DNA from 3 places in the Arthrobacter sp. NPDC080086 genome. Region 1 is predicted to be linked to each of the others. Evidence: riboswitches for the same ligand, from Rfam matches in the RefSeq annotation. Region 1 holds a riboswitch; each other region holds the start of a gene.
What was found. Region 1 has a riboswitch for thiamine pyrophosphate ahead of thiO (glycine oxidase ThiO). Riboswitches for the same ligand answer to the same signal wherever they lie in the genome.
Positions count from the first base shown of each region.

Region 2: it holds a riboswitch for thiamine pyrophosphate, as region 1 does, so the genes downstream of both, AB0305_RS14130 (bifunctional hydroxymethylpyrimidine kinase/phosphomethylpyrimidine kinase) here and thiO (glycine oxidase ThiO) in region 1, are expected to answer to the same signal.
Region 3: it holds a riboswitch for thiamine pyrophosphate, as region 1 does, so the genes downstream of both, thiC (phosphomethylpyrimidine synthase ThiC) here and thiO (glycine oxidase ThiO) in region 1, are expected to answer to the same signal.

Region 1 is NZ_JBFBKP010000034.1:5,488-13,051, forward strand. It holds gene AB0305_RS12875 (RNB domain-containing ribonuclease) at 174-1,676, opposite strand; gene AB0305_RS12880 (ferritin-like fold-containing protein) at 1,718-2,416, shown strand; gene thiE (thiamine phosphate synthase) at 2,472-3,164, opposite strand; TPP riboswitch at 3,191-3,308, shown strand; gene thiO (glycine oxidase ThiO) at 3,299-4,612, shown strand; gene thiS (sulfur carrier protein ThiS) at 4,609-4,845, shown strand; gene AB0305_RS12900 (thiazole synthase) at 4,851-5,672, shown strand; gene AB0305_RS12905 (VOC family protein) at 5,728-6,090, shown strand; gene AB0305_RS12910 (hypothetical protein) at 6,095-6,397, opposite strand; gene AB0305_RS12915 (DUF3107 domain-containing protein) at 6,406-6,630, opposite strand; gene AB0305_RS12920 (TetR/AcrR family transcriptional regulator) at 6,694-7,359, opposite strand; gene moeB (molybdopterin-synthase adenylyltransferase MoeB) at 7,442-7,564, shown strand, end outside.
Region 2 is NZ_JBFBKP010000040.1:16,053-23,616, forward strand. It holds gene proB (glutamate 5-kinase) at 1-722, opposite strand, end outside; gene obgE (GTPase ObgE) at 712-2,301, opposite strand; gene rpmA (50S ribosomal protein L27) at 2,417-2,680, opposite strand; gene rplU (50S ribosomal protein L21) at 2,742-3,050, opposite strand; gene AB0305_RS14130 (bifunctional hydroxymethylpyrimidine kinase/phosphomethylpyrimidine kinase) at 3,416-4,927, opposite strand; TPP riboswitch at 5,088-5,185, opposite strand; gene AB0305_RS14135 (Rne/Rng family ribonuclease) at 5,368-7,564, opposite strand, start outside.
Region 3 is NZ_JBFBKP010000011.1:20,030-27,593, reverse strand. It holds gene AB0305_RS06425 (glucose-6-phosphate dehydrogenase) at 1-399, opposite strand, end outside; gene ffh (signal recognition particle protein) at 550-2,130, shown strand; gene AB0305_RS06415 (alpha/beta fold hydrolase) at 2,200-2,949, shown strand; gene thiC (phosphomethylpyrimidine synthase ThiC) at 2,989-4,749, opposite strand; TPP riboswitch at 4,744-4,851, opposite strand; gene AB0305_RS06405 (amidohydrolase family protein) at 4,919-6,016, shown strand; gene AB0305_RS06400 (VOC family protein) at 6,092-6,967, shown strand; gene AB0305_RS06395 (hypothetical protein) at 7,053-7,490, shown strand.

The sequences.
Region 1 (7,564 bases):
TATCTAGATGCTGGCACTGGGACCAGCGGGTGTGTCTCAAGATCGCGTAGGGGCGGGCTTGTTGATTCGAAATTACGAGGAAATCAACGACCGGGCATCCATTACTACCCTTCCAGTCTAGCCGTTCGGCCCCTGCGTCCCCGACGGCGCGGCCGTTGCGGCGCGGTGCGGCCTCAGCCCGCGAGCTCCAGCCGCACCTCGCGGGCGGCGATGTCAGCCGAGACGACGCGTACCCGGACCAGGCTGCCCGACTCCATCTCACCCGGGCATCGGGCGGTCACGGCCGGCTCCGCGATCTGCACGATTCCGGACGGACCGTTGCCGTTTCCGTTCGCTTTTGTCCCATTCCCGTTGCCGTTGCCGGCCCCCGCGCCGTTACCGTTGGCGGGCTTCGACCCGGAGATGACGACGGCGTCGAACTCCTGGCCGACGTGGTTGACCAGCAGCGCCGCCTCGACCGTGTCCAGCGACATCCGCTCCAGCTTCCCGGCGAGCTGGTCCGAGGCGGCCATGATCGCGGGCAGGGACGGCAGCGCCTCCCGGGCCCAGGCGGGAACTTCGGCGCCGTTCGAGAGCGCCTCGCAGATGACCAGGACGAACCGGTCGATCAGCCGCCGCAGCGGGGCGGTGGAGTGCGCGTAGGACGCGCCGATGGCGGATTGGATGGCGTCGTCCGGGACGCTGCCATCGAACGGGGTGTACCCCGCGCCGCGGAACAGCATCCCGGCCGAGTGCAGGATGGCCAGCTGCTTGGGGTCCGTGGGGTCCAGGGTGCGCAGGTATTCCCCGTAGCTGGTCTGCCCGTCCCACGGCTTGCCGAGCGCTCCGGTCTGCCGGCGGAAGTGGCGCAGGGAGCGTTCGTCCGGCGCGGGCATGGTCCGCAGGATGCCCACCTTGCCCTCGAGCATCAGGCCCGCGGCGGCCATCCCGGTCATCAGCGAGATCTGCGCGTTCCAGTCCTCCACCGGCAGCGGGGGAGCCGCGACGATCCGGTAGCCGCCGTCGGGGAGCTGTTCGATTTCCTGGTCCGGCATGTTCAGGCTCGCTCCGCCGCGCTGCCGCTCGAGCTCCACCCGCTTGCCGCCGACCTCTTTCAGCAGTTCCAGAACGGGGGCGGCCGTGCCGGCGTCGAGGTCCGCCTGCACCCCGGCGTAACTGAGCTTGGCGCGGCTGATGACCCGGGCGCGGCGCACCAGGACCGAGGACACCTCGGCGGCGGCGTCGAGCTCGAACTCCCAGACGAAGGCCGCGCAGAGCTGGCCGGCCAAGAGGCTGCCGGCGGCCTCGCTGATGACCTCGGGGTGGAGCGGGATGCGGCCCTCGGGCGTGTAGAAGGTCTGCCCGCGGCGGCGCGTCTCGGCGTCGAGCGGGCCGCCGGGGGCCACGAAGGACGGGACATCGGCGATCGCGTAGAAGACCTTGTATCCGTCGCCGGAGCGGTCAATGAACAGGGCCTGGTCCAGGTCCGTGGACGACGCCGGGTCGATCGTCACGAACTCCACGTGGGTCAGGTCCAGGCCGGGAAGTTCGTGCCCGGCCACCGCCGCCTCGGCGTCGCGCAGCGCCTCCTCGGGGAACGGCCCAGGCAGTTCCAGTACTGTTCGCAGGGCCTTCAGCGCCCCGGCGAGCTGGTTTTGCTGCTGGCGGACGCTCGGCGTCAGGCGATGGTGAGACACGAAAGTCAGGGTAGCCCGAAATCCGCCGCTAGTCTTGAACGATGAGCACTCCGACGCCGGATTCCGCCCGCGATCACCGCTTTCTCACGGACCTGCTCGGCGTGATGGCCTACAGCGAACTCTCCGCCTTTGAACGGCTCTCCTCCGACGCCCGCTACGCGCCCACCCTCCGGGACCGGGCAGTGCTGGGCCGGCTGGCGGTGCGGGAGTTCGAGCACTACGAACTGGTGTGCGCCCGGCTGCAAGCCGTGGGTGAGGACGTGGAGGGCGCCATGGTGCCGTTCCAGCGCTCGGTTGACCACTTCCATGAGCGGACGCGGCCGGCCGACTGGTTCGAGTCGCTGATGAAGGCTTACGTCATCGACACCGTCTCCGCCGACTTCTACCGTTCCCTGATTCCGCGGCTGGATCCCGCCACCGCGGAACTCGTGGAGCAGGTCCAGGCCTCCGAAGAGGCCACCGGGGTGCTGCGTGAACGGCTCAAGCAGGCCCTGGCCGACGATCCCCGGCTGGCCTCCCGGCTGGCGCTGTGGGCACGGCGGCTTCTCGGCGAGGCGCTGACCCAGGCGCAGCGGGTCGCGGCCGACCACGCCTTCCTGGCCGTCCAGGGTTCGGAAGCAGCGGGCAACGGGGCAACGGGCAACGGCGTCCCTGCGGGCACGGATCCGGTCCGGGCGCTGCTGACTTCGCTGGCCACGGCGCACTCACGCCGGATGACCCTGCTGGGCCTGGCGGGGTAGAGGGCCTGCGGCCGGTGAGGCCGAGGCGACCGGCCGCGCTTAGGCACGGCCGCGACTAAGCCCGGGCGTCGAGGGCGGCGAGCAGGGCCTGCGCCGCAGCGGCGGGGTCCTCCGCCTCGGTGATCGCCCGGACCACCACGATCCGCCGGGCCCCGGCGTCGAGGACCTGCTCCACATTTGTCAGGTCGATGCCGCCGATCGCGAACCACGGCACGACGCCGGCCACCTTGCCGCCGTCGCCCGCGGCCTCGGCGTGCTCGATCGCGTCGGCGGCGTAGCGGACCAGGTCCAGGCCGACGGCGGCCCGGCCGGGCTTGGTGGGTGTCGCCCAGACCGGGCCCACGCAGAAGTAGTCCAGCCCGCTCCGGCCCGGCGCGGCGGCGATGGCGGCGTCGACCTGCTCCGGGGTGTGAGTGGACAGGCCGATCACGGTGTCCTTGCCGAGGAAGTCCCGGGCCGCTCCGAACGGAATGTCCTTCTGCCCGATATGGAACACCGGCGCGCCGGCCAGCGAGGCCAGGTCCGCGCGGTCGTTGACGGCCCAGAGCCGGCCGTGGCGCGCCGCGACCGTGTGCAGGACCTCCAGCAACTCCAGTTCCTCCGCGGCTTCGATGGTCTTGTCCCGGAGCTGGATGATGTCCACGCCCCCGGTAAACGCGGCATCGACAAAGGCTTCAAAGTCTCCGCGGTCCTTGCGGGCATCGGTGCAGAGGTACAAACGGGCGGTGCTGTGGACATCCTGGCTCATGCCCCAAGCGTAGTTCCTCTAAACTGGGCGCATACCGCGGGAGCCCCGCAGGCCGGTGACGGCGCAGGGCTGAGAGGGCGTCAGAGCCGACCGCTTGACCTGATCCGGCTAGTACCGGCGTAGGGAAGGAACCCATGAACACCACCCCCAGCCCTAAGGCCCGGCCGCACGGCCCCGGGGCCCCGCCTGACGGCCGCCACGGCGCCGTCGACGTCGCCGTGATTGGCGGGGGCGTGATCGGCTACGGCATCGCCTGGGAACTCCGGCGCTCCGGACGCACCGTGGCGCTGGTCGACGACGCCCCCGGGGACGGCGCCAGCTGGGCCGCCGCCGGCATGCTAGCCCCCGTCAGCGAACTCCACTACCAGGAGGAGGGCCTCCTGCCCCTGATGCTGGAGTCCTCCCGGCTCTGGCCCGCCTTCGCCGGCAGCCTCGCCGACGGGGGCGACGAAGGCGCCGGCACCGGCTATCTCACGACGCCGACCCTCGCCGTGGGCGCCGACGCCGCGGACCGCCAGGCGCTCGCGGACCTGCGCGCCCTCCAACTGGCCTCCGGCCTGTCCGTCGGACCCCTCACCGTGCGGGAGGCCCGCCGCCGCGAACCGTTGCTCAGCCCGGCGATCTCCTGCGCCTTCGAGATCCCCGCCGACCATCAGGTGGACCCGCGCCGCCTGATCACCCGGATCACGGCGCTGCTGGCCGCCGACACCGGGTTCCGGGCCGTCCCGCAACGGGCCGAGGGCCTAATCCAGGCGGACGGCCGGGTCGCCGGCGTGCGGCTCAGCGGGGGAGGGGAGATCCGGTCGGTCGAGACCATCGTGGCCAACGGCCTGGGCGCCGCCGCCCTGCAGGACCTCCCGGCCGGGCTCACCCTGCCGCTGCGGCCGGTCCACGGCGACATCCTCCGGCTCCGGGTGCCCGAACGGCTGCGTCCATTGCTGAGCTCCACCGTGCGCGGACTGGTCCGGGGCGTCCCGGTCTACATTGTTCCGCGCGGGGACGGCACCGTGGTGGTGGGCGCCACCCAGCGCGAGGACCAGGCCCGGGACCGGGCCGTCTCCGCCGGCGGGGTCTACCAGCTGCTGCGCGACGCCCAGCAGCTGGTCCCGGCCGTCGCCGAGCTGGAACTCGACGAGGCCACGGCCAGGGCCCGCCCCGGCACCCCGGACAACGCCCCGCTGCTGGGACGGGTCCGTGCCGCCGGCGGCGGCCACGTCCCGGGCCTGGTGATCGCCACCGGCTTCTTCCGGCACGGGGTGCTGCTGACCCCGGCCGCCGCGGCCATCTGCCGGGAGCTGCTGGACGGCACCCCGGACCCGCGGTGGGACGGGTTCCTCCCGGACCGCTTCGACCGCCCGCACACGGACGCTGAGCACAGCCAGTCGACCAGCCAGGCGCACAGCCCTACCAATGCTCTCCACCCCGCGACCCACAGGACAACCGCATGAACATCACCCTCAACGGGAAGCCGCACGCGCTCCCGGACAACGCCACGGTCGGCGCCCTCGTCAGCGGCGTCACCGGCCGGCCCCTGGCGGACAACGGCCAGGCCACGGACGGACGCAAACTCGGCGTCGCCGTCGCGCGCAACGCCGAGGTCGTGCCCCGCAGCCGGTGGCACGCAACAGAACTCATCGAGGGCGACGACGTCGAACTCGTCACCGCGGTACAGGGAGGATGAACGGCATGAAGGAAGCAGACACCGCGCAGGAGCCCGCCGTGAAGGCCACGGCGCACCGCGACCCGGTGACCTTCGACGGCGTGGAGCTGGGCTCCCGGCTCATCATGGGCACCGGCGGCGCACCCAGCCTCGACGGCCTCGGCGCCGCACTGGAAGCGTCCGGCACGGAACTGACCACCGTGGCGATGCGCCGCTACTCCCCGGCCGAGAGCGGATCGCTGTTCCAACTGCTGGCCGACCGCAACATCCGGGTGCTGCCCAACACCGCAGGATGCTTCACCGCCCGCGACGCGGTGCTCACCGCCGAACTGGCCCGCGAGGCGCTGGAGACGGACTGGGTGAAGCTCGAAGTGATCGCCGACGAACAGACGCTGCTTCCGGACGCCCTGGAACTGGCCGACGCCACCGAACAGCTGGTGGCGCGCGGGTTCAAGGTCTTCGCCTACACGAACGACGATCCGGTCCTGGCGCTGCGCCTGGAGCACCTCGGTGCCACGGCCGTCATGCCGCTGGGCGCGCCGATCGGCACCGGCCTGGGCATCCTGAACCCGCACAACATCGAACTGATCGTCTCCCGGGCCTCGGTACCCGTGGTCCTCGACGCCGGCATCGGCACGGCCTCGGATGCGGCGCTGGCCATGGAGCTGGGCTGCGATGCCGTGCTGCTGGCCACCGCGGTGACCAGGGCACAGAACCCGGTGCTGATGGGAGAGGCGTTCAAACACGCCGTCGCCGCGGGCCGCCTGGCCCGGCTGGCCGGCCGCATCCCGCGCCGCGAGCACGCGCTGGCGTCCTCCGGCATGGAAGGCCGCGCCGAGTTCCTCTAGGGACCGCGGCCAGGGACCGCGGCTACCCGCCGGGGGAGCGGGGTAGCCTAGGCGCATGAAGATGCGCCTAGAAGTGATCCAGGTTCCGGTGGCCGACGTCGACGCGGCCAAGGAGTTCTATTCCGAGCGACTGGGGTTCGTGCTGGACCACGACGTCGAACACATCCCGGGGATGCGGGTGGTCCAGCTGACGCCTCCCGGCTCCGCGGCGTCAATTGTGATCGGGACGGGAATGACCGGGATGAAGCCCGGCAGCCTCGAGGGGCTGCAACTGGTGACCCCGGACCTGGCCGCGACGCGCGCGGAGTTGGTGGGCCGCGGGGCGGAGGTCAGCGAAATCGAGGACATGGGCGGCGTCCTATTCGCCCACCTCAGCGATCCGGACGGCAACCGCTGGGTGCTGCAGCAGGCGCTGTAGGGGGCTAGGAGCGCAGGATGGCGTTCAGCCGCTCCGTGTCCTGGGCGGTGCGGGACCGGCCCAGGAGCACGACGGCGGCAACCGCGGCGGCCGCGGCGAGCAGCAGCGGCAGGATCCACGGGATCCAGGTCAGGCCCGGCTGATAGCCGAGGCCCGCGGCCTGGAAGATGATCCAGCTGAGCATCCCCACCGTGAGGGCGACACCGGCGGGTACGGCGATGCCGTACTTGGCATGCCGCTTGCCATTGGCCCAGACGACGAAGCCGGCGGCAACGGCCACCATCGCCACCACGATGAGGGAGAGCACAGCGGGTCCTAGAGGGCGCCGAAGCCGACGCGGCGGACCTCTTCGGCGCCGATCTCAACATAGCCGAGGACGCCGGCCGGCACGATTACCTGGCGGCCCTTCTCATCGGTGAGGCGCAGCTCGGTGCCCTTGGCGATGGCCTCGCTGACCAGCGCCGCCACGGCGTCGGCGTCCTGGCCGGACTCCAGGGCGATTTCGCGGCCGATGTTCTGAATGCCGATCTTTACTTCCACAGCAAGGCCTCCCAGCCAATCAAAGTGTTCACGTTCCCCTAAAGGGGGTTTTCTATTTGTAGTCTAGGACTCTTTCGGGAAGCGGCTGATTCCGCGCCAAGCTAAACGGTAGATCAGGTCGCTGGCCACATCGAGGTCCAGGTTGCCGTCCGTTTCCAGCCAGTACCGGGCGCTGACCTGGGCCATGCCGGACAGGCCGCGGCCCAGCAGCTGGGCCTCCAGCAGCGGGAGTTTGGTGTCCTCAGCGATGACCTTGGCGATCGCGTCGGCGAACGTCTTGTTGAAAGTCTCAAGCCGGCGGGCGACGTCGGCGTCGTTCACCAGGTCGGACTCGAACACCAGCCGGTGCGCCTGGTCGTCGTGGGCGATGAACCGGAAGTAGGCCCGCATGACCGCTTGGACGCGTTCGTCGTTGTCGGTCGTGGAGTTCAAGGCCCCCAGCAGCAGCGCGGTGAGGGTGGAGAGGTGGCTGTCCAGCAGCGCCAAGTAAAGCTCACGCTTGGACGGGAAGTGCTGGTAGAGGACCGGCTTGCTCACGTGGGCGGTCTCGGCGATCTCATCCATGGCGGCACCGTGGTAGCCGTTCGCGACGAAGACCTCCTGCGCGGCGGCCAGCAGCTGGGCCCGGCGTTCATCGCGGGGCAGGCGGGCGGAACGCTGCCCACCGGTGCGCGGCTGCGCCGCCGGCTTTCCGGTCTGTCCCCGATCAACCGGTGCCTGATGAACCACTCTGGGCCTTCTTTCCTCGCTGTTGGTTCCACAATACGCGGGGGTAATATGACTGGCGGCAACTTCGGGCATAGATTGAAGTATGGCTTCGAAGTTGACCGAGAACAGTACTTCCGCCGCGGCCGGCCAGGCTCCCGGCCCGCTGGTGGAACCGGCCGCCGACCTCACCGCGGCGGAGGTGGAACGGTATTCCCGCCACCTCATC
Region 2 (7,564 bases), on a different contig from region 1:
GCTGCCTCCACCTTGGTGACCATTCCGCCGGTCCCCACGCCGGCCTTGCCGGTGCTGCCAATCGAGACGCCCTCGAGGTCACGGGGGCCCGCGACGTGCGGGATCCTCCGGGCGCCGCGTGCGGGCGGCCCGTCGTAGAGGGAGTCGACGTCGGAGAGCAGCACCAGCGCGTCGGCGCGGACCAGGTGGGCCACCAGGGCGGCCAGCCGGTCGTTGTCGCCGAAGCGGATCTCGTGGGTGGCGACGGTGTCGTTCTCGTTGACCACGGGCACGACGCCGAGGTTCAGCAGCCGGTCCAGGGCGCGGAACGCGTTGGTGTGCTGGCTGCGGCGCATGAAGTCGTCCGCGGTCAGCAGGACCTGGCTGACAGTGACCCCGTGGGCGCCGAAGGCGTGGGTGTAGCGGGCCATGAGCAGGCCCTGCCCCACGCTCGCCGCGGCCTGCTGGGTGGCGAGGTCGCGGGGGCGCTTCTCCAGGCCCAGCGGTGCCAGGCCGGCGGCGATCGCGCCGGAGGAAACCAGGATGATCTCGGTTCCGGCGTTGCGCTTGTGCGCCAGGGCGTCGGCCAGGCCGGTCAGGGCCTCCTCGTCGATGCCGCCCTTGATGGACGTCAGCGAGGAGGAGCCGACCTTGACGACGATCCGGCGCGCGTCGGCCAGGAGTGCCCGGCCGGGAAATACTGCCGGCGTCACGTCGCCGGCCCGGGTGGCGTTACTGGTCATCGGCGTCGCCGAGTCCACTCTCCTTGAGCGGCTGCTGGGCGCGGCGGCCGCTGACCGATTCGGTCCAGATGCCGGCCTTGCGCTCGGCTTCCAGCTCGGCGCGGGCGGCGGCCTTGGCGTCGCGGCGTTCCTGCTGTTCCTCGCGCTTCTGGCCGCGGGTGGGCCGGTCGCCGATGTCCGCGAAGCGGATGTCGGTGCCGCGCGGGGAGGCCAGCAGTTCCGCGCCGGCCATCATGGTGGGCTCCCAGTCGAAGACGACGCCGTCGTCCTCGCCGATCACGACGGCGTCGCCGGGCTTGGCGCCCTGCTTGAACAGCTCGGTTTCGACGCCCAGCTTGGCCAGCCGGTCCGCGAGGTAGCCGATGGCTTCCTCGTTGGTGAAGTCGGTCTGCTTGACCCAGCGGACCGGCTTTTCGCCCAGGACGCGGAACAGCGGCTCCATGCCGCGTTCCTCGCGCCGGATGGTGAAGCCGGATTCGTTGACCGCGCGGGGGCGCAGCACCGGGGCGGCGACCTTCGGCGGGGTCGCGGCGACGGCATCGCGGGCGGCCTTGACGATCTCGGCCATGGCGAAGCCCAGCTGGCGCAGGCCCTCGTGGCTGGTGGCGGAGATTTCGAAGACGCGGTAGCCGCGCTTCTCCAGTTCGGGGCGGACGAACTCGGCCATGTCCTTGCCGTCGGGCAGGTCCACCTTGTTCAGGGCGACCAGCCGCGGGCGGTGATTCAGCGGAACGACCTCGCCGTCGGTGCCGGCGTAGCTCATGTCGACGGCGTACTTCTCCAGCTCGGCCTCGATCACGGCCAGGTCGGAGAGCGGGTCGCGGTCAGATTCGAGCGTGCCGCAGTCGAGGACGTGGACCAGGGCGGCGCAGCGTTCGACGTGGCGCAGGAAGTGGTGGCCGAGGCCCTTGCCCTCGCTGGCGCCCTCGATCAGGCCGGGCACGTCGGCGATGGTGAAGCGGACGTCGCCGGCCTGGACGACGCCGAGGTTAGGGATCAGGGTGGTGAAGGGGTAGTCCGCGATCTTGGGCCGCGCGGCGGACATGGCGGCGATCAGGCTGGACTTGCCGGCGGACGGGAAGCCGACCAGGGCGATGTCCGCGATGGACTTCAGTTCCAGGACGATGTCGCTGGATTCGCCCTCGATGCCGAGGAGGGCAAAGCCGGGGGCGCGGCGCTTCTGCGAGGACAGGGCCGCGTTGCCGAGGCCGCCGAGGCCGCCGGCGGCGGCGATGTATTCGGTGCCCTCCCCCACCATGTCGGCCAGGACGGTGCCGTCCTTGCTCTTGACGACGGTGCCTTCGGGAACGGGCAGGACCAGGGTCTCGCCGTTCTTGCCGCCGCGCCAGTCACCCATGCCGGGGCCGCCGTTGGTGGCGTGCCGGTGGGGGGCGTGGTGGTAGTCCAGGAGGGTGGTGGTCTGGGGGTCGACGCGGAGGATGACGTCGCCGCCGTTGCCGCCGTTGCCGCCGTCGGGTCCGCCGAGGGGCTTGAACTTTTCACGGTGGACGGAGACACACCCGTGACCGCCGGTACCGCCGGATACGTGCAGTACTACCCGGTCTACAAAGCTGGCCACGTGGATCTCCTCAGTGCTGTTCCCGGTCCGCAAGGTCCCGGAATGATTGTAATGCGGTTAAAACACCGGTGGAGCGGACCCATTGGCCCGCCCCACCGATTGTGAAACGTAGGTGTTACTCTGCGGCTGCAGCAGCCACGATGTTCACGACGCGACGGCCGCGGCGGGTGCCGAACTCGACAGCGCCGGGGGTCAGTGCGAACAGGGTGTCGTCGCCGCCGCGGCCAACGCCGGCGCCCGGGTGGAAGTGGGTGCCACGCTGGCGGACGATGATCTCGCCGGCGGAAACAACCTGGCCGCCGAAGCGCTTCACGCCGAGGTACTGGGCGTTGGAGTCACGACCGTTGCGAGTGGAGCTCGCGCCTTTTTTATGTGCCATTTGGAATGCCTGCCTTCAAAAAATTCTGGGAAACTGCGGGAACCTGATCAGTAACGGAAAGTTACTTGATACCGGTGATCTTGACCTTGGTCAGTTCCTGACGGTGACCCTGGCGCTTCTTGTAACCGGTCTTGTTCTTGTACTTCTGGATGACGATCTTGGGACCACGGAGGTCTTCCAGGATCTCAGCCGTAACCGTTACCTTAGCCAGGTCCGCTGCGGCAGACGTGACCTTGTCACCGTCCACCAGGAGCAGTGCGGGCAGCTCAAAGGTGCTGCCGGCTCCACCGGGGACGCGGTTCAGGGTAACGAAGTCTCCAACAGAAACCTTCTCTTGGCGGCCGCCTGCGCGGACAATCGCGTACACCACTGGGGAACTCACTTCTCTCGACGTTTATTACTAGATTTGCGTGCGGAACCTGGCCCCGAAATACCGGAGCGGCTCACGCTGTGCCTCAACGCCGGCAGGTTCCCCGGGGGAACCCATGAGCTATCCCGTGGATCATCCGTCCCGCGTGGGGTGGACAGGTCCTCAGGGTCATAACCCAAGTGTTGGCGTAAGCACCGAAGATCAAGACTACGCTAATTTCGCCTTCGGCCGCAAACGAGGCAGGCCCCGGAGAGTCGGGCGTGACCGGTGCCACAGTGCCGTTTTCCAAGGAACCGGACCGGGCGCCGCAGCCGCTTTCGGGAACCGCGCCCCACCACCTTACCGGCCGCGGCTCCCGTTCCGGGTCAGGCGTGCAGCCTCGGCGCGTCGAAGAAGTCCACCTCGAAGCGCACCGAGTGGACGAACGCCTCGGTCATGGCGCCCCGTTCGGCGGCGGAACCGCGGCGGGCGGCGGCATCCGTGTAGCGGATCGCCTGCCGGGTTGACTCGGCGAAGGCCGCGTCCGCGTAGGTCCGCAGCCAGGCGGCGTAGGGGTGGCCTTCGTCCGCGCCCGCGGCGAGGAACTGTGCGTGCAGCGCGGCGCCCACCTCGGCATAGAGCCAGAAGCACGGCAGCGCCGCGGCCACGAGGACCCCGTAACTGCCGGCCAGGGACGCGGCATGCAGGTGGTCCACGTAGGACTTGGTAACCGGACCCTGCCGCGGGGTGCCGGCGCGCCCGGCGAGCCAGCTGCGGTGCAGTTCCGACTCAACCTCCAGGCACTGGGCGGCCGAGCGTGACCAAAACAGCTGCTCGGCCTCCGTCGGGGCAAGCGCGGCGGCGCGGGAGAGCACCCGGGAGTAGCCGTTGAGGTAGAGCGCGTCCTGGCCGAGGTAGTAGGCGAACTCGTGCTCCGGCAGGGTCCCGTCGGCCAGGCCCCGGATGAAGTCCAGGGCGTAGATCTCCGACAGGCCCTCCGCGGCGATGGGCTCGAGGCCGGTGGCAAAGTCGCCGGGTTCCCTAAGGCGTTCCGTGAAGTGTTCCGTGCCGGCCCCGGGCCCCGATTCCGCCGGCTGGGCGAGGTGGTGGAAGTGGTGGACGGGTCCGTTGCCGGTGCCGACGTCGAGCCGGACGGCCTCGCGCAGCGCCCCCAGCAGCCAGGGCTTGACGCGGCGCAGCGCCGCTTCCCAGTCCCCGCCGGCGGCGTAGGCCGTGGCAAGGGCCGAGGACAGCGAGCACCCGGTGCCGTGGCTGTTGCGGGTGTCGACCCGCTCCCCCGGCACCACCACGGTCTCGCTGCCGGGCAGTCCCGCGCTGTTGACCAGCGCGTCCGGGCACCCGCCGTCGGCGTCCTCCTCGAGATGGCCGCCCTTGACCAGGACCGTGGTTCCGGCCAGCGCGGAGAGGCGCTTGCCCTGCTCCAGCGCCTCCGCCCAGCCGGCGGCGACCGGTTCATCCAGCAGGAGGGCGAGTTCGGCCAGGTTCGGGGTGACCAGGTCGGCGAGCGGCAGCAGGGTGTGCAGGGCCGCGACGGCCGATTCCTGCAGCAGCCGGTCACCGCTGGTGGCAACCATGACGGGGTCCAGGACGACGACGGCGGGCCGGGTACGTTCCAGCCACGCCCGCACCGCGTCGATGACGCCGGCGTCGCCGAGCATGCCGATCTTGACGGCGTCGATGGTGATGTCCTCGGCGATGGCGTCCAGCTGCTCGGTCAGGAAGGCGGCGGGGGGCACGTGCACGGACCGGACGCCGCGGGTGTTCTGCGCGGTCAGGGCGGTGATGGCGGCCATGCCGTAGCCGCCCATGGCCGCGATGCTCTTCAGGTCCGCCTGGATTCCGGCGCCGCCGGAGGGGTCGGAACCGGCGATGGCCAGGACCCTGGGGACCGGGGCCCGCCCGGTGGCCGCGTGGGCCGTGCCGGCCGACGCCTCGGGTCCGGCGGCGTCGGCCCTGGATGCCGGGAACACCGTCTGCAGGAAACTGGCGCCGGCCGCGGGAGTGGTTGAGAGAGCCGCGGGTGCTACCGCGGGTTGGGTCGAAGACAAGAGACATCCCTTCGCCGGTGCTAACCGGACAGGTTCAACGGGTGTGGATCTCAGCCGGCCCGATGCGCGGCACCCCGTGTCGCGTTCCAGCGTAGCGCCCCTCCCCGGTTTCGCTGCCCGGCGGCCCGTTCTGCCCGGTCCCACCTCCGGCCGGACTCCCCTTAACCGGCTCGCGGGTACCGCCCGGAGTCGACGCTTCGAAACGTCGAGTCCGGGAGATACCCGCGAGTGGTACTGAGCGGTACCGGGTGGTGCGGCGGCGGAGCGGTTTAGAGCTCCGAGGCCGGTACGCCGACGCCGAGGATGATCGGGCCTCCGTTGTCCTTGACGACCGGCTTGACCGTTTCCGGTGCCTTGGCCTCGTGGACGGAGCCCTGGCCGGACGGGGCGGAGGCCTGCCGGCGCTGCTCGACGGCGGTCTCGTTGGCTGCCCCCTGGGCACGGCTGGCACTACGGTGCCGCCGCGGACGGCGCTGGCCGGTGGCCGGTTCCGCTGCCGCCGGAGTGCGGGTGGCGACGGGGGCCGCCGTCTGCGCGGCCGTCTTGGGAGCCTCCTGCCGGCGGGTGTCCTGCTTCGGAGCCTCCTGCTGCCGGGTGTCCTGCTTCGGAGCCTGCTGCGGGGCAGCTTCCCGACGGGTTTCCGGCTCGGCCGCACGGTTGCGGGCGTTCGGCGGCTGGATCCGGGCCGTGCGGGCACGTCCCCGGCCCCGGGTGGCTCGGGACTGGTCAGCGGACCGACCGCCGGCCGGAGCCTCGGCGGGTGCCTCAGCCTCCGGGGCAGGGGCATCCACGGACCGTTCCTCCACAGCCGGCGCTTCCACGGACGGGGCGGCCTCGCGGGCCGCGGTCGCCGTGGTCCCGGACTGGCGGTTCCGCGAGTCCGAGTCGCCCAGGTTGGCGAACGCCTCAGTCAGCAGGTCCAGGGTCAGGGCCGGCTGCGGCGCCTGTTCGGCGTGCTCGACGAAGGGCAGTGCCACCTGCTCGCCCCCGAAGGTCAGCACGGCGGCGGGACGGCCGGCTGCTTCCTCGGTGGAGGCCAGCTCGACGGCGGCGTCCAGGGCCGCTTGCCGTGTCTCGGCGTCGGGCGCTGCGCTGGCGTCGCCGTCGTGCAGGTGGGCCGCGTGGGCGGCCGCCGCGATATTCGCCAGCGCTGCACGGGTGGCCTCGGCCTTGGCGTGCCGCTCGGCCTCGGTGGGCTCGTGGTGCCCGGCCGCCGGCACCTGCTGCTGCTGGCCCTCGGTGCCCTGGCCGCCCTTGCCGCGGCGGCGCTTGCGCTCGTTGCGGGCGGCGGGCTGCTGCTCGGTGCGCGGAACATGGTGTTCCGCGGCGACGGTGTTGGCGCGGCGGTGCTCGACCGGTTCGTCGTGCGTGACGACGCCCCGGCCGGCGCAGGCCTCGCACTGCTCACCGAAGACTTCCAGCAGGCCGGTGCCCATCCGCTTGCGGGTCATCTGCACGAGGCCGAGCGAGGTAACCTCGGCCACCTGGTGCTTGGTCCGGTCCCGGCCCAGGCACTCCACCATGCGGCGCAGAACGAGGTCGCGGTTGGATTCGAGCACCATGTCGATGAAGTCGATGACGATAATGCCGCCGATGTCTCGCAGGCGCAGCTGGCGGACGACTTCCTCGGCCGCTTCGAGGTTGTTCTTGGTGACGGTTTCCTCGAGGTTGCCGCCGCTGCCGGTGAACTTGCCGGTGTTGACGTCCACCACGGTCATGGCCTCGGTGCGGTCAATCACGAGGGAGCCGCCGGACGGCAGGAAGACCTTGCGTTCCAGAGCCTTGTGGATCTGCTCGTCGATGCGCCAGGCGGAGAAGATGTCCGTGTCCTTGGTCCACTTCTCGAGCCTGCCCACCAGGTCCGGCGCCACGTAGGTGACGTAGGCCTCGATGGTGTCCCAGGCCTCCTCACCGGAGACGATCAGCTTGGAGAAGTCCTCGTTGAACACGTCGCGGACCACCTTGATGGTCAGGTCCGGTTCGCCGTAGAGGAGCTCCGGGGCGAGGATCTTGGTGGACGTGGCCTGGCTTTCGATGCCCTCCCACTGGGCGCGGAGCCGGTTGATGTCATGCGTCAGCTCCTCTTCCGAGGCTCCCTCGGCCGCGGTGCGGACGATCACGCCGGCGTCTTCCGGCAGGCGGTCCTTGAGGATGCGCTTGAGCCGGTTGCGTTCGACGTCGGGCAGCTTGCGGGAGATGCCCGTCATGGAACCGCCGGGCACGTACACGAGGTACCGGCCGGGCAGCGAGATCTGGCTGGTGAGCCGGGCGCCCTTGTGGCCCACCGGGTCCTTGGTCACCTGGACCAGGACGGAGTCGCCGGACTTGAGCGCGTTCTCGATCCGGCGCTGCTTGCCCTCGAGGTTGACGGCGTCCCAGTTGACCTCGCCGGCATACAGCACGGCGTTGCGGCCGCGTCCGATGTCGACGAAGGCCGCCTCCATGGAGGGCAGCACGTTCTGGACG
Region 3 (7,564 bases), on a different contig from region 1:
CGGGACTTCCTCCGGGGTCAGTGCCTCGCAGGCCAGCTGGCTGATTTTCGGCGGCAGCGCGAAGTACACCGCCACCGGGCCCTCCAGCCCGGCCAGCAGGGACGCCAGTTCGCCGCCCGAGGTGACGTCCAGGCGGTGGTAGCTGGTGGAGGTACGGATCCGCTTGAGTTCGCGTTTGCCGTCCGTGTTGGCCTGCGAGTTTGCGTCCGCGAAGGCGGTGTCCAGCCGCTCCAGCCACTGCTCCTGGCTCCAGTCGTCGGAGCCGGCGCCCACCAGGGTCAGGCCGGCGGCGTGGCCGCGGGCCACCAGCCGGGCCAGGCCCGGAAGCAGCAGCCGGCCGGTCAGGTCGCCGGACGCGCCGAGGATGAGCAGGGTCTTTACCGTCGGTTCACTGGTCACCTACGCCAGCATGCCACCTCCGAGCCGGGTCTTGGTACCCTAGATAGTCGAGTCCCGTTGTCGGGCCGGTTCGTTCCGGCGAGACAGTTCCGACACTGGCGCGCCGTTCCGGACGTCAGCTGCAGATCCACTGAAAGAAGTGCACGGCGCGTGTTCAATTCACTCTCTGACCGGTTGACAGCAACCTTCAAGAACCTTCGCGGCAAGGGCCGCCTGACCGAGGCCGACGTCGACGCCACGGTCCGGGAGATCCGCCGTGCCCTGCTGGACGCCGACGTCGCCGTGCCGGTGGTCCGCGAATTCACCTCCCGCGTGCGCGAGCGTGCCCTCGGCGCCGAGGTCTCCGGTGCGTTGAACCCCAGCCAGCAGATCGTGAAGATCGTCAACGAGGAACTCGTCGAGATTCTCGGCGGCGAGACCCGCCGGATCCGGCTGGCCAAGACCGGCCCCACCATCATCATGCTCGCCGGCCTCCAGGGCGCCGGTAAGACCACCCTCGCCGGCAAGCTCTCGAAGCACCTGAAGTCCCAGGGCCACAGCCCCATGCTGGTGGCCTGTGACCTGCAGCGCCCCAACGCCGTCACCCAGCTGCAGGTCGTCGGCCAGCGCGCCGGCGTACCGGTGTTCGCCCCGCACCCCGGCGCCACCTCCACCGAGCTGGACCACCCGGCCGGCGACCCGGTCGCCGTCGCCCGCGCCGGCGTCGAGGAAGCCAAGCGCACCCTGCACGACGTCGTGATCGTTGACACCGCCGGCCGCCTCGGCGTCGACGCGGACATGATGGAGCAGGCGCGCCAGATCCGCCGGGCCATCGTCCCCAACGAAGTCCTGTTCGTCATCGACTCGATGATCGGCCAGGACGCGGTCAACACCGCCATGGCGTTCGACGAGGGCGTCAACTTCACCGGCATCGTGCTCTCCAAGCTCGACGGCGACGCCCGCGGCGGTGCCGCGCTCTCCGTCGCGTCGGTCACCGGCAAGCCCGTCATGTTCGCCTCCACCGGCGAAGGCCTGGACGACTTCGAGCTCTTCCACCCGGACCGCATGGCCTCCCGCATCCTCGACATGGGCGACGTGCTCACCCTGATCGAGCAGGCCGAGAAGTCCTGGGACAAGGACGAAGCGGCCCGGATGGCGAAGAAGTTTGCCGACCAGGAAGACTTCACCCTCGAGGACTTCCTCGCCCAGATGCAGCAGATCCGCAACATGGGCTCGATGAAGAAGATGCTCATGATGATGCCCGGTGCGCAGAACATCCGGCAGCAGCTCGAGCAGTTCGACGAGCGCGAAATCGACCGGGTCGAGGCGATCGTCCGGTCCATGACCCCGCACGAGCGGGTCGCGCCGAAGATCATCAACGGTTCCCGCCGGGCCCGCATCGCCCGCGGCTCGGGCGTGCACGTCTCCGAGGTCAACGGCCTGTTGGAGCGCTTCGCCCAGGCGCAGAAGATGATGAAGAAGATGGCCGCCGGCGGCGGCATTCCGGGGATGCCCGGGATGCCGGGCATGGGCGGGGGGGCCCGCAAGGGCAACAAGCCCGCGCCGAAGAAGAAGGCCCGCTCCGGCAACCCGGCCAAGGCCGCACAGGAGCTCAAGGACGCGGAGGCACGGCGCGCAGCCGGCGCCAAGGCCGTGCCCACCGGCGCCTCTTTCGGCCAGCAGGGCGACTTCGACCCCTCCCAGCTGAACCTGCCCAAGGGCTTCGACAAGTTCCTCGGCGGCAGCAAGTAGCGACACGCTGCGGCGGGCCGCGGCGTATGTCGCGGCCCCGTTGACGGACCCGTGGAATAGGCTTGGAGCATGTTCAAGGAGCGCGTAGTTTTCGTCCACGGGGCCGGCAGTTTCGGTGCCGCGGCGTGGCCGAAACAGCACGGCATGGCGCTGGCCTATGACGCGCTCTTCCTCCGCCGGCACGGCTTCGACCCGGTGGCCGAGCCGCTGGAAACCGATTTCGCGGCCGACGCCGGGATCGTCCTCGGCGCACTGGCCGACGACGGCCGCGGTGCCGCCGGAGGCCACGTCGTCGCCCACTCCCAGGGCGCCATCGCCGCGATGATGGCCGCCGTCGAACGGCCCGACCTGGTCCAGTCCCTCACGCTGGTGGAACCGGCCTGCCTGTCCCTGACGGCGGAACTGCCGGCCACCGCCGCGCACCGGGCCCTGATGGAACCGCTCTTCGATGTCCGGCACAGCCTGGGCGACGAGGACTTCCACCGTGAATTCGTCCGCCGGGTGTTCGCCGCGCACGCCCCGCTGCACGGCGCCGCCGGGGAAGTCGCGGCGGATAACGCCCGGGAGGCGCGGCGGCTCCGGCTGCAGGCCCCGGCATGGGAGGCGCCGCTGCACATCGTCCCTGGCGTTCCCACCCTGGTCCTCACCGGCGGCTGGGAACCGCTGTATGAGGAGATCGCCGGCTACCTCGTGGAGACCGGCGCCCGGCACCGCACCGCCCCGGGCGGGCACCGGCCGCAGGACTCACCGGAGGGGGACCGGGCGATCCGCTCCTTTATCGCCGACGTCGTCCGCAGCCGGCACGCCCGCGCCTCCTAACCCGCCCCTCCTTACTCCGGGCCTCCTAGTCCCAGCCTGCTAGTCCCGGGCGGCCCCCACCCCCGGATCCGGCAGGTAGACCTTGCCGCCGGAGGCGAGGAACTCCTCGCTCTTCTCCCGCATGCCCGCGTCGGCCCGGGCCGCCTGCGCCTCGGCGGAACCAAACTCGCTCCGGATGTCCTGGCTGATCCGCATCGAGCAGAACTTCGGCCCGCACATGGAACAGAAGTGCGCCATCTTGGCCGGCTCGGCGGGCAACGTCTCGTCGTGGAAGGCCTCGGCGGTGACCGGGTCCAGGGACAGGGCGAACTGGTCCCGCCAGCGGAACTCGAAGCGGGCCTTGGACAGGGCGTCGTCCCGCTCCTGCGCGCCGGGGTGGCCCTTCGCAAGGTCCGCGGCGTGGGCGGCGATCTTGTAAGTGATCACGCCGGTCTTCACGTCGTCCCGGTTCGGCAGGCCCAGGTGCTCCTTGGGGGTGACGTAGCAGAGCATGGCCGTCCCGTACCGGGCGATCTCGGTTGCGCCGATGGCGGAGGTGATGTGGTCGTAGCCGGGGGCGACGTCGGTCACGAGCGGACCCAGGGTGTAGAACGGCGCCCCCTTGCACAGCTCCTGCTGGCGTTCTACGTTTGCCCGGACCAGGTGGAACGGGACATGGCCCGGGCCCTCCACCATCACCTGCACGTCGAATTCCCAGGCCCGCTGCGTGAGCTCGGCGAGGGTGTCCAGTTCGGCGAACTGCGCGGCGTCGTTGGCATCCGCCGTCGACCCCGGCCGCAGCCCGTCGCCGAGGGAGAACGCGACGTCGTACTTCGCGAAGATTTCGCAGAGCTCGTCGAAGTGGGTGTACAGGAAGTTCTCCCGGTGGTGCGCCAGGCACCAGCCGGCCATGATGGAGCCGCCGCGGGACACGATCCCGGTGACCCGGTTGGCTGTCAGCGGCACGTACCGGAGCAGCACGCCGGCGTGAATGGTCATGTAGTCCACGCCCTGTTCGCACTGCTCGATCACGGTATCCCGGAAGATTTCCCAGGTCAGCGCGTTCGCTTCGCCGTTGACTTTCTCCAGGGCCTGATAGATCGGGACGGTGCCGATGGGCACGGGGGAGTTGCGGAGGATCCATTCGCGCGTCGTGTGGATGTCGTCCCCGGTGGAGAGGTCCATCACCGTGTCTGCACCCCACTGGGTGGCCCACTGGAGCTTGTCCACCTCCTCGGCGATGGAGCTGGTGACGGCCGAGTTGCCGATGTTGGCGTTGATCTTCACGAGGAAGGCCTTCCCGATGATCATCGGTTCGGACTCGGGGTGGTTGATATTCGCCGGGATGATGGCCCGGCCGGCGGCGAGTTCGCTGCGGACCAGTTCGACGTCGCAGTTCTCGCGCAGCGCGACGAAGCGCATCTCGGGCGTCACCTCGCCCTGCCGCGCGTAATGCATCTGGGTGACGGTCCGGCCGGGGAGGGCCCGGCGCGGTGCCGGAGGAGCGCCGCGCCACTCCGCCGAGGCGGCTCCGCGGCGGACCGCGGACTTGCCGTCGTCGAGAAGGCTGCGCTCCCGGCCGGAGTAGGGCTCGGTGTCCCCGCGTCCGGCAATCCAGTCGGCACGGAGCGGCGGCAGGCCCGCCACCGGGTCGCTGACCGGCCCCGCCGTGCGGTAGGCCAGGAACGGGGGATTTGGGGTGCCGCCGGGGGACGGCTCCAGGGCGATCTCGGTCACCGGGACCCGCAGGCCGTCGCCTTCGATGTAGGCCAACGTGTGCGACGCAAGGGCAGGGCTGTGCTGGGAATTTGTGGTGCGCAAGGGTTACTCACTTCCTTCGCCGGCATTACCCGGACAGGTTCAACGGTCGCAGGCTGCCTCAGCCCGATCTCAGCCCCTGCAAGGGCTCCCGTGTGGTCGTAGACGAAGCTACCACAGGGCCCCGGACACGGCTCCAAGGTTTCCGCCGGCCGCGATTAGGCTGGGACCCATGAGCGGCATCATCGAATTCACCGGGCCCGTCCTCACCGCCGTGAACCGGGAGCGGCGCGGCCTGTGGTCCGTGGACGGGGTGCTGACCTTCGACCGTCCGGAGGCGGCGCCGGACCAAGTCATCGACGGGTGGGTAATCCCGGGACTGGTCGACGCTCACTGCCACATCGGGCTCGGGCCCGGCGGTGACGTGGACGCCGCCGTCGCCGAAACGCAGGCGCGCACGGACCGTGACGCCGGGACCCTGCTGGTCCGCGACGCCGGAGCGGTGCACGACACCCGCTGGATCCAGCAGCGGCGGGACCTGCCCCGGATCATCCGTGCGGGCCGCCACATCGCCCGAAGCCGCCGCTACCTGCGCGGCCTCGCCGTTGAGGTGGACCCCGGTGACCTGGTCGAGGAGGTCCGGAAGCAGGCGCGGGCGGGGGACGGCTGGGTCAAGCTCGTGGGGGACTGGATCGACCGCGACGCCGGGGACCTTGCCGCAAGCTTCCCCGCCCGCACCGTCAGGGACGCCGTCAGCGCCGCCCACGACGAGGGCGCCCGGGTCACCGCGCACTGCTTCGCCGAGGACACCCTCGATGACATGCTCGACGCGGGCATCGACTGCATCGAGCACGCGACCGGGCTGCTGCCCCGCCATCTTCCGCGTTTCGTCGACCAAGGCGTGCCGATCGTCCCCACCCTGGTCAACATCGCCACCTTCCCGGACATCGCCGCGCAGGCCGAACCCAAGTTCCCGCGCTACGCCGCCCACATGCGCACGCTCTGGGAACGCCGGGCCGAGCGGGTCCTCGAGGCCCACGAGGCCGGGGTGGCCATCTACGCGGGAACCGACGCCGGGAGCGTGATTGCCCACGGGCGGATCGTCGACGAGTTGGAGGCACTGCATGCCGCCGGACTGGGCGCGGCCACCGCCCTCGACGCCGGCGCCTGGTCCTCCCGGGCCTGGCTGTGCGCCGCCGGAATCGCCGAGGGTGCGCCCGCCGACGTCCTGGTCTGCGCCGCTGACCCGCGGCGGGATCTCTCCACGTTGCGGAATCTGCGCGCCGTCGTCCTCCGCGGGGACGTCATCGGCGCGGCATCCGCGGAATAAATTGAAGCTTCAAGTAATTTTATCTGGTGAGAGCCGCCGAATGACGGCTGAACCCCACAGCACCGGAGTGATGCAATGACCACCAACGCCGCCACCCAGGACCTCTTGCCGGCCGACCTCTCGATGGGCACCGTGATGCTCAAGGTCGGCGACCTGGCGATGATGACCGACTATTACCAGCGCGCCCTCGGCCTGGAGGTGGTGGCCGAGCAGGGCGGCGGCCTCTACCTCGGACGCGGCCAGACGCCGCTGGTGCACCTCGCGCCGGCCCCGGGACTGAACCTCCCCTCCCGGGGCGAGGCCGGGCTCTTCCACACCGCCCTCCTGTTCGAGGACCAGGCGGCGCTGGCCGCCACCGTCGCCACCGCAGCCCAGTACGATCCCCGGTTCTTCACCGGCAGCGCGGACCACCTGGTCAGCGAGGCCTTCTACTTCAACGACCCCGAGGGCAACGGCATCGAGCTGTACTGGGACCGTCCGCGCGAGGAATGGTCCTGGGATGGCGCGAATGTTGTCATGGACAGCTTGGCGCTGCCGCCGCAGCGTTACCTGGAGCAGCACCTCACCGAGGCGTCGCTCGCCGGCCAGCACGAAACCGGCGCCGGCGTCGGGCACGTCCACCTCCAGGTCGGCGACGTGCAGTCCGCCCACGACTTCTACGTCGGGACCCTGGGCTTCGAAAAGACCGCAGGCTGGCACGGCCAGGCGCTTTTCGTCTCGGCCGGCGGCTACCACCACCACATGGCCATGAACGTCTGGAACAGCCGCGGCGCCGGCCCCCGGCGCGACACGCTGGGCCTGGGCGAGGTGCTGATCGAGGTGCCCTCCGGGGACGACATCGGCGCCCTCGCGGACAGGCTCAAGGTCGCCGGCGTCGCGTCCCACCACACGGGTGCGGAGCTCCGGTTCGACGACCCCTGGCGCAACCGGATCCGGGTCGCCGTCCGCTGACCGGCCTCCGGGCCGCCAGCCGATAGGCTGGGACCACGCCACACGCCGCGGCCCCCGGGCCGCCCGAAATCCAAGGATGAGCCCCGTGGGATTTACCGAAGTCTTCGTCGCCACCCATGACGCCGCGCTCAAGCGGGCCGCCGCCCTCGCCGGGGGCGCCCCCGCCGGCCCGGACGCCGTCCGGATCGAGGGCATCAGCGACTACGAGATCGAACGGCTGGGCGACCTCGCCGGCACCGCCGTCCACGCCGCCGGCGCCGACTACGAACTCGCGATGGTCGACGTCTCCAGTGACGCACTGCTCGGCGTGCCCGCCGCCATGGTCCGGACCCTCGCCGAGCTGCTTAGCTACGAGACCGACGAGGGCGAACGCGTCCTGGCCGACGTCGCCGGGCAGTGGGCGGCCGAGGAGGACATGCCCTTCGGTGCCGCCGAGGCCCTCGGCCACACCCGGCGGATCGCGGAGCTCGCCTCCGCCGTCGACCCCGCTGCCCGCACCGAACTGTACGTCTGGACTGCCTGAGCCGGACTGCGGCGCCACCCGCGGCGACCCGCCGCGGGTGTTAAGTCGAAATCGGCGCGGTGATCTGGCACAAT